4 regions of the Xanthomonas prunicola genome follow, and region 3 is predicted to be linked to each of the others. Evidence: predicted binding sites of a transcription regulator. Region 3 holds the regulator's gene; each other region holds the start of a gene.
What was found. Region 3 encodes FliA, which starts transcription of late flagellar genes. Its sites were predicted from a motif close to TAAAGTTTNNCNNNCNNNGGCCGATAA; they were not measured.
Positions count from the first base shown of each region.

Region 1: a site for FliA is predicted at 1,031-1,057, ahead of M0D43_RS08110 (GGDEF domain-containing protein). Genes of this name have one in related genera too.
Region 2: a site for FliA is predicted at 1,183-1,209, ahead of M0D43_RS09555 (HD-GYP domain-containing protein). Genes of this name have one in related genera too.
Region 4: a site for FliA is predicted at 991-1,017, ahead of M0D43_RS09160 (GGDEF domain-containing protein). Genes of this name have one in related genera too.

Region 1 is NZ_CP096142.1:1,891,691-1,893,893, reverse strand. It holds gene M0D43_RS08115 (SulP family inorganic anion transporter) at 1-941, shown strand, start outside; gene M0D43_RS08110 (GGDEF domain-containing protein) at 1,175-2,155, shown strand.
Region 2 is NZ_CP096142.1:2,226,311-2,228,513, reverse strand. It holds gene M0D43_RS09560 (MFS transporter) at 1-1,120, shown strand, start outside; gene M0D43_RS09555 (HD-GYP domain-containing protein) at 1,270-2,203, shown strand, end outside.
Region 3 is NZ_CP096142.1:234,638-236,840, reverse strand. It holds gene cheY (chemotaxis response regulator CheY) at 1-331, opposite strand, end outside; gene M0D43_RS00755 (RNA polymerase sigma factor FliA) at 354-1,121, opposite strand; gene M0D43_RS00750 (MinD/ParA family protein) at 1,118-2,002, opposite strand; gene flhF (flagellar biosynthesis GTPase FlhF) at 1,989-2,203, opposite strand, start outside.
Region 4 is NZ_CP096142.1:2,138,115-2,140,317, reverse strand. It holds gene M0D43_RS09160 (GGDEF domain-containing protein) at 1-954, opposite strand, end outside; gene glgA (glycogen synthase GlgA) at 1,443-2,203, shown strand, end outside.

The DNA of each region.
Region 1 (2,203 bases), 1.7 Mb from region 3:
TCAGCGTTGCCGGCACTGCGCTGCATCTGCCGCTGGAGACCGTGGCCGATCTGGGCAAGCTGCCCAACGCCCTACCGTTCCTGCAATGGCCGGCGGTGCCGTTGACGCTGGAAACGCTGCGCATCATTGCGATGCCGGCGCTGGCGATTGCAATGGTGGGCTTGCTCGAGTCGATGATGACCGCGCGCGTGGTCGATGAACTCACCGACACGCCCAGCAACAAGAACCGCGAATGCACCGGGCTAGGCATCGCCAACGCTGCGGCCAGTCTGTTCGGTGGTATTGCCGGCTGCGGCATGATCGGACAGACCGTGGGCAACGTGAAATATGGCGGCCGTGGCCGGCTATCCACATTGTTTGCCGGCGTATTCCTGTTGATCCTGATGGTGGCGCTCAAGCCGTGGGTGTCGCAGGTGCCGGTGGTCGCGCTGGTGGCGATCATGGTCATGGTGTCGGCAGAGACCTTCGACTGGCGCTCGTTGCGCACGGTAGTCACCAACCCGCGTACGTCCAGCGTGGTGATGGCGGCCACTGTGGCGGTGACGTTGTTCACCCGCAATCTGGCGGCAGGCGTGGCGGTAGGCGTGCTGCTGAGCGGAGTGTTCTTTACCTTCAAAGTGGCCGGGCTGCTGCAGATCACGCACGACGACAGCGCCGCAGGCGTGCGCACCTACACCGTGCGCGGACAGGTGTTCTTCGCCTCGGCCGATGTGTTCATCGATGCCTTCGATGCACGGCAGGTGCCCGGCCGCGCGGTGGTGCTCGATGTCAGCCGCGCCCACTTCTGGGACATCACCGCGGTGGCGGCACTGGACAAGGTGGTGCAGCGCCTGCGCCATCACGATCTGGATGTGCAGGTGAAAGGCTTGAATGCGGGCAGCAGGCGCCTGATGCAGCAGCATGCCCTGGGCGAGGACGCGTTGGAGTCTGCGTTGCCCTGAGCAGGGCCACACGGCTGGGCGCTATCCGCAGCCGTGCCGCGCACGCAGTGCCCCGGCTGTCAATGCGCTGAGCGCAGCTGCGAACGAATTCAAGTTCGGGTGGGCGATGCCGATGAGTCGGCATACTGATTGCCGGGCGTTGCCGTGAAGCCAGTGCGTTCCAGCCCGAGGTGTGTGTCTGCATGCCCTGCCCGGCGCTGCGGGCGCGTGTCTGTTCCCGGGGGAGCGCGCTCATGACCAACGCACCCTTGCTGGAACGGATGGTGGACCTGACCGCCATCCGTGATGCCGATCTGCTCGACCTCAGCCTGTTGCGTACCATGCGCGAGGTCTGCGCTACCGAAGAACTGTCGCTGCTGCGCATCGCCCCGGACGGCCGCAGCATGGCCGAAACGCGTCTACGCGACGACGGCCGGCTGTCGCTGACGGTGGCCGAGATCCACGATGCGCAGACGCGTGCGCAGCTGGCCGAGGTGCACGGGCCGGGCGATGTGGTGCAGCTGCAGGAAGATGGCCGCGCCTTGCTGGTCTACCCGATGATGGAAGCGCGCGGCATCCGCACCTGCCTGCGGGTGGGCGGTGCACGCATTCCCGGCAGTGCCGAGCAAGCGATGCTGCAGGGCTTTGCGCGCTTCTTCCAGAATTACCGTAGCCTGCTCGACGACGCCCAGCGCGACACGCTGACCGGCCTGCGCAACCGCAAAACCTTCGACGATGTGATCCTGCGGCAGTTTGCGGGTGGTGCCGAATCCGCAGCCGAGCAGGACGTGTGGCTGGGCATCGTCGACATCGATCACTTCAAGCGCGTCAACGACACCTTCGGGCATCTGTACGGCGACGAAGTACTGCTATTGGTTGCCCAGCTGATGCAACGTACGTTTCGCCAAGACGACCTGCTGTTCCGCTTCGGCGGCGAAGAGTTCGTGATCGTGTTGCGCGGGGTGGGCCGCGATACCGCGGTGAGTCTGTTTGAACGGTTCCGGCTGGCCGTGGCCGAGCACCTGTTCCCGCAGGTGGGGAAGGTCACGCTCAGTACGGGCATCGTCGAACTGACCCACGGCCGGCTGATCAGCGAAATGCTGGACGAAGCCGACAAGGCGCTGTACTGGGCCAAGCAACACGGCCGCAATCGCGCGGCGGTCTATGCCGAGCTGATTGCCGGCGGGCAGTTGCAGCAGGTGACGCAACCGGTGGGCAGCGTCGATCTGTTCTGAGCCGCCGCGCCGCGTTGAAACAGGCCAGCGGCCCATTGGCCATAGACA
Region 2 (2,203 bases), 2.0 Mb from region 3:
CGCGGGCCTGATCGGCATGGCGCTTGGCGCACTGGGGTTGGCGCCGCTGGCAGACCGCATCGGCCGTCGCGCGCTGACGCTAGCATGTCTGGCCATCCTGACCGTCGGCATGGGCATGTCCGCAATGGCCAGCACTGCATGGCAGCTCGGGGCGCTTCGGCTCCTGACCGGTTTGGGTATCGGCGGTATGTTGGCCTGCGTTGCGGTCACGGCAGGGGAGTTTTCCAGCCCCCGTTGGCGCAACACTGCCATCGTGCTGCAGGTGACCGGCTACCCGGTCGGTGCCACGCTGGGTGGCATGATTGCCGAACTGTTGATGCAGCAGTGGTCGTGGCCCGCGGTGTTCGTACTCGGGGCGGTGGCATCGTTGCTGTGTGTGCCGTTGGTGCTTGCATTCCTGCCCGAGTCGCTGGAGTTCCTGATCATGCGCCGGCCCCCCGATGCCGTCGCGCGCTTCAACGCCGTGCTGGCGCGGATGGGAATGCCGCCGCACGACGCATTGCCGCCGCTACCGCCGCAGTCTGCCACGCAGGCACAAGGCTATTCGGCCCTGTTTGACGCTGCCATGCGGCGGCACACGCTGCTGATCGCGCTTGGCTTTTTCTCGCTGATGTTTACGTTCTACTTCGTGATCAGCTGGACGCCGAAGTTGCTGGTGACCGCCGGCTCGTCGGCCACGGATGGCGTCACGGGCGGGGTGCTGTTGAATCTTGGAGGCATCGGCGGCGGCCTGCTGTTCAGTGCGTTGGCATCGTGCATGCGGCTGTCGCGCCTGACGATCGGATCCCTGTTGCTGATGGGCCTGGCGATGCTGGCCTCCGGCCTGTGCAGTACGCAGTTGAACTGGGCGTTCGCCGTCGCCTTGCTCACCGGGGCAGCGATGTTCGCTGCGGTGGGCGGCATGTACGCCATTGTTCCGATCGTCTTCAACGCAGCGGTGCGCTCGACGGCGCTGGGTTGGGCGATCGGTGTGGGGCGCTTCGGTGCGATCTTGTCGCCGTTCTGCGCCGGGGTGCTGCTGGACGCCGGATGGTCGCCGGCCATGTTGTATCTGGCCTGCAGCGTGCCGTTGCTGTTCGCCATCGTCGCCGTGCTGGGGATGCGGCTGCCCAAGCGCTGAGCGGCCCGCTCACAGCCGCGTTCGGCATCACGCCCGGGCCTTTCGTCGACCTGGCCGCGGGCCAAAGAAATCGTGCCATGTGCCGATAACACCGCAGACCGCCAAGGCGTGGCGAACTTTCCCTGGACATTGTGCAGACCAGCGCCGGCATGCTCAGAACCATCGACTCAGATCAACTCCGCCCCGGCATGTATGTCTACAAGCTGCTGGGCGCGTGGGTGCATCATCCGTTCTGGAAGACGTCGTTCCTGGTCGATTCCGACGATGTGGACAAGATCCACGACAGCGGCATCGAACAGCTGGTGATCGATACCGCGCGCGGGCTGGATGTGGAAATGCCCGCAAGCGCTGTCACGCACGCCGAACCGGGCGTGCCGTCGAGCCCCGAGCCTGCTCCGGCCCCCCCCGCGCCCGAACCGCCGGAGCCTGCTGCCAAGCCGCGTAGCGTGCGCACCAACAGCGTCACCGCGCAGGTCGGCATCGAAGCCGAGGTCGTGCGCGCACGCCGCATTTTCGAAGACGGCCGCGACATGGTCGAGGCGATGTTCCGCGATGTGCGGCTGGGGCGCACGGTCGACACCGAGGCGGCCTTGCCGCTGGTGGAAGCCATCAACGACTCGGTGCTGCGGCATCCGCAGGCATTGATCAGCGTGGCGCGTCTGAAGACTGCCGACGATTACACCTATCTGCATTCGATGGCGGTGGCCGGCCTGATGAGCGGGCTGGCCCGCCAGCTCGGTCTGCCGGAGGCGCAAGTGGTGGAAGCGGCAATGGGCGGCCTGCTGCACGACATGGGCAAGGCGGTGACGCCGTTGGAGATTCTCAACAAGCCTGGCCGGCTCACCAGCGAAGAAATGGACGTCATGCGCCAGCATCCGCTGGATGGCCATCGGCTGCTGGTGGCCGGCGGCGTGCAGAACGCGGTGGTGCTGGAAATCGCGCTGCATCACCACGAAAAAATGGATGGCAGCGGCTACCCGAATCAATTGGTGGGCGAACATATTTCGTTGATGTCGCGGATGGGGGCGGTGTGCGATGTCTACGACGCCATCAGCTCGGACCGCCCTTACAAACGCGGCTGGG
Region 3 (2,203 bases):
TGAACGGCTTGATGATGTAACCATTCACGCCGCACTGTGCGGCTTCGATGATCTGCTCGCGCTTGGCTTCGGCGGTCACCATCATCACCGGCAGGTGCTTGAGCTTGGCGTCGGCGCGGATGTTGCGCAGCAGGTCGATGCCGGTCATGCCGGGCATGTTCCAGTCGGTGACCACGAAATCGAACGGGCCGGCCCGCAATGCAGCCAATGCGCTGTTGCCGTCCTCGGCCTCTGCGGTATTGGTGAAGCCCAGATCGCCCAACAGATTCTTGACGATGCGTCGCATCGTCGAGAAGTCGTCCACGATCAAAATCCGCATGTTCTTGTTCACATCAAGCTCCTAACACGAAAAATTATTCGTCAATTTCGACACCGGCATCGGCCAGTTCGAAGACTTTGAGGCGGCCCCGCAAACGCACCACCGCCTGGCCGTGGATCTGGCAGACGCGCGATTCGCTGACACCGAGCACGGCGCCGATTTCTTTCAGATTCAATTCTTGTTCGTAGTACAGCGACAGCACCAGCTGCTCGCGCTCGGGCAACTGGCCGATGGCCTTGCCCAGTTCGCGGCCGAATTCGCCACGCTCCATCATCTGCTGCGGATTGGGGCCGCCTTTGGCGGTGGTGTCCAGCTCGCCGTGATCTTCAATGCGCGATTCCAGGCTCAGCACCTGGCCGCGGGCGGCATCTTCCATCAGACGCAGGTAATCGGGCAGCGGCATCTCCATTGCGGCGGCCACTTCGGTGGCGGCGGCAGCGCGGCCGGTGTGCTGTTCGATCTTGCGCACGGCGGCGGCGGCATCGCGTGCGCGGCGGTGCACCGAGCGCGGCACCCAGTCGCCGCGACGAATTTCGTCGATCATCGAGCCGCGGATGCGGATCGAGGCATAGGTTTCGAACGAGGCGCCCTGTTCGGAGTCGTAACTGCGCGAGGCCTCGATCAGGCCGATCATGCCGGCCTGGATCAGGTCGTCTACCTCCACGCTGGCCGGCAGGCGCGCGGCCAGATGGTGGGCGATGCGGCGGACCAGGTCCGCGTGCTGGGTCACCACGTCGTTGGCGTTGTTGCGCTGCACGGCGCGGTACTGCGCGCTGGCCGTGGTTGCGGTAGCGGTGCTCATGCGGCCACTCCCCGTTGGATGATGCGTTCGACAAAGAACTCGACGTTGCCGCGCGGCACGGTGGGAGCCTGCCAGCGCGAGGTACGGCGTGCGATTTCGGCAATGGCCTGCGCCGACGGACTGGCGGGGTAGGCCTTGATGACGGGTTGCTGACGCTGCACCGACAGGCGTAGCCAGTCGTCCTGCGGCACGTGGCCGAGATAGTTCAGCGACACGTCGCCCAGGAACTTTTCGCACACGCGCGAGAGCTTGTCGTACAGCAGGCGGCCTTCGTTGGGGTCGCGCACCATGTTGGCGATGATCTGCAGGCGGTCCACGCCGCGTTCGCGCGAGAGCACCTTGATCAGCGCGTAGGCGTCGGTGATCGAGGCCGGTTCGTCGCAGACCACCACCACGGTGTCCTGGGCCGCCTGGCAGAAGGTCAACACGCTGTCGGTGATGCCGGCGGCGGTGTCGATGACCATCACGTCCAGGTCGCGTTCCAGTTCGGAGAACACGTTGACCAGGCCGATGTGCTGGGCCGGGGCCAGTTCGGCCATGTGGCGGCGACCGGAGGCGGCCGGCACCACCAGCACGCCGCCGGGGCCTTCGATGATCACTTCATCCAGCGTGCAGCGGCCGGCGATCAGGTCGGCCAGGGTGTACTTGGGCGCCAGGCCCAGGACCACGTCCAGGTTGGCCAGGCCCAGGTCGGCGTCCAGCAGCAGGGTGCGTTTGCCCATGTCGGCAAGCGCCACCGCCAGATTGGCAGAGATGTTGGTTTTCCCCACGCCACCCTTGCCGCCGGTCACGGCAATGGTGCGCACCGGGCCCAAGGGCTCGGGACGGGTCGCCGACAGGGGGAAGGCGTTGGTCAGCTTGGCGTATTCACGCGACTGCATGGTTGTGCTCCGGAGTACAGGGCTTATCGGCAGCGCGCCGCAAATCTTCAAGGCGAAGAACGAGACTGGCGGCATTGGCGCGGTGCAGGTCGTCGGGGACCCGCTGTCCGTCAGTCACCCAGGTGATGGGCATTTGGTGGTCGACCACCACCGACAAGGCGCTGCCGAAGCGGCCGGTCTCGTCGAGTTTGGTCAGCACCA
Region 4 (2,203 bases), 1.9 Mb from region 3:
CGCCTGCGAATAACCGGCAACGCGGTCGTGATATTGCCCGGTGCTGGTGGCCATGCCGTCGAGCCGGTCGACGAAGGACACCATCATCTCGCGCATGGCGGTCTTGGAGTCGGCGATGCCCTGCTTGAGCAGGCCTTGTTTGTAGATCACCTCACGCAAGGTGCCGCGGGCTTGTTCGATGGAGCTGACGTCCAGCGGGCCGGAAATCAGCTGCCGCACGACCGAGATCTGGCCCTGCAGCCAGCTGCGATCGTCGAGGAGTTCGCCGACGTTCTCCAACAATAGGTCGAATAGACCGAGTAAAAGGTTCTGTTGCTCGCTGGCATCTTCAGCACGTAGGCCAATCTGATGGCTGAGTTCGCGCAGGCGCTGTTCCAGCGTGATCAGCTCGTGTCCCGGTCGCCAGTGGCGCAGTGCCGATGCCAGCGTCTGCGCTTCTTCGGCCAGCTCCGGGCTGCGTTGCAAGAGGGTGGCCAGCGCGTTGCCCAGCGCGTGTCGCAGCAGGTCGCGCAGTTGCTCGGCCTCGGTGCGGCCTTCGGCCAGCGAATCGCCGATGTCGATGGTGCGGATGTACTTGTCGATCAGCTGGCGCAAGGCACGGCCATAGCCGGGCCAGTCGCCGGCTGCATACGCCGCGCCCAGGCGCACGCCCATGTCGCCGAGCTCGCCGTGCAGGCTGGCGATGCCTTCGGCGAAGGCGAGCAGCAGTGCCTCCGGATGCGCGGCATGCGAAAACAGCCGCATCAGCAATGCAGTGGCGGCAGCGGGATCGTGTGCGCCGGACTTGGCTTTGGCGGGCACCAGCTGATGCGCGGCCAAGCCCTGCCCGCTGCGCTCGCCGTTGATCACGGTGGGCAGGGTCGTCGCTGCGCGCGCGGTGTCCGCGCCGCCCCAGGGCAGCAGGCGGCGCAGCCCGCCACGTGGACGGCTTGGGTGTTCGGGCTGGTCTGCCATGCGCCAGGGTCTCGAAAAGTCTTGTGCTAACGCTCGTTATCGGCGCGCCCATGGGGTGCTTGAGCAAGCCGGGCCGCAGCGCGTACCGACAGCATGCAGGCAACTGGCCAAGCAAAGTCGCGACAGAGGACGCGAAGGCATCAATGAACAAGTTACTCAGATGACGACGAACGCGGCTGCATTCTCCCGCATTCGGTGCATCTCACTGTCTTCGCACCGATACGGGGATGTCATCGCACTGCAATGTCGCGCTTATGCCTCCGTGCACGCGCAACCGTGCGTAAAGGAATGTGGCTTGTCGCAGAAAAGTCAGCACGTGTTCACGCATATTTTATTTGGTCGGGGTGTAGATTCATCACCAAGGACGACTGTGGATTACCGCGTTGTCCTTAGCTCCTCATTCGTAGCATCTCGTCTGGCCACATCGGCAGGCGATGGTTTTCGCTTCGCCGTTTTCCGTCTCCACCCACTTTACGACGGACGTTTAGATGGTTGCCACGATGCCGCTTCACGCCAGCACTGCACGCCTAGAGCGCAGCACGATGATCCCCACGCTGAAGAAGAGCGGGCGTCCGCGTGATGCGCGTGGGCGGTTCATCCGCCATCACGAACGCTTGCCGGTGTCGCTGGCCGATACGCGCGGTGCCTTGTTCGTGGTTTCGGAGATGGCCGACTTCATCAAGGCGGGCGGTCTGGGCGATGTCGCGGCAGCGCTGCCGCGCGCGCTGCGCCATCGCTACGACGTGCGCGTGTTGATCCCCGGCTACCGTGCCGTGCTCGAGCGTGCCGGCAAGGTGGAGATCGTGGGCCGCGTGCTGGCGCATGCCGCGCTGCCGGCCTGCGACATCGGCCGCATCGTGCAGTCCGATGGGCTGCCGATCTATATCCTGCTGTCCAGGGAACTGTTCGAACGCGATGGCTCGCCGTATGTGAGCACCAGCGGTTCGGAGTTCGAAGACAACGCGATTCGTTTCGCCACCTTGTCGCATGCCGCCGCGCAAATCGCTGCCGGTCATGCCGGTCTGGGCTGGAAGCCGCGCCTGCTGCATCTCAACGACTGGCCATGCGCGCTGGCTGCCGGCTACGTGCGTTGGTCCGGCGGCACCACGCCGTGCCTGCTGACCATCCATAACCTGGCCTACCAGGGCCTGGTACCGTATTCGATGGCGTCTGCGCTGGGCATCCCGGCCGAGCGCGTGGCCGAACTGGAGTTCTACGGGCAGATGTCGTTCCTGCGCGGCGGCATCGT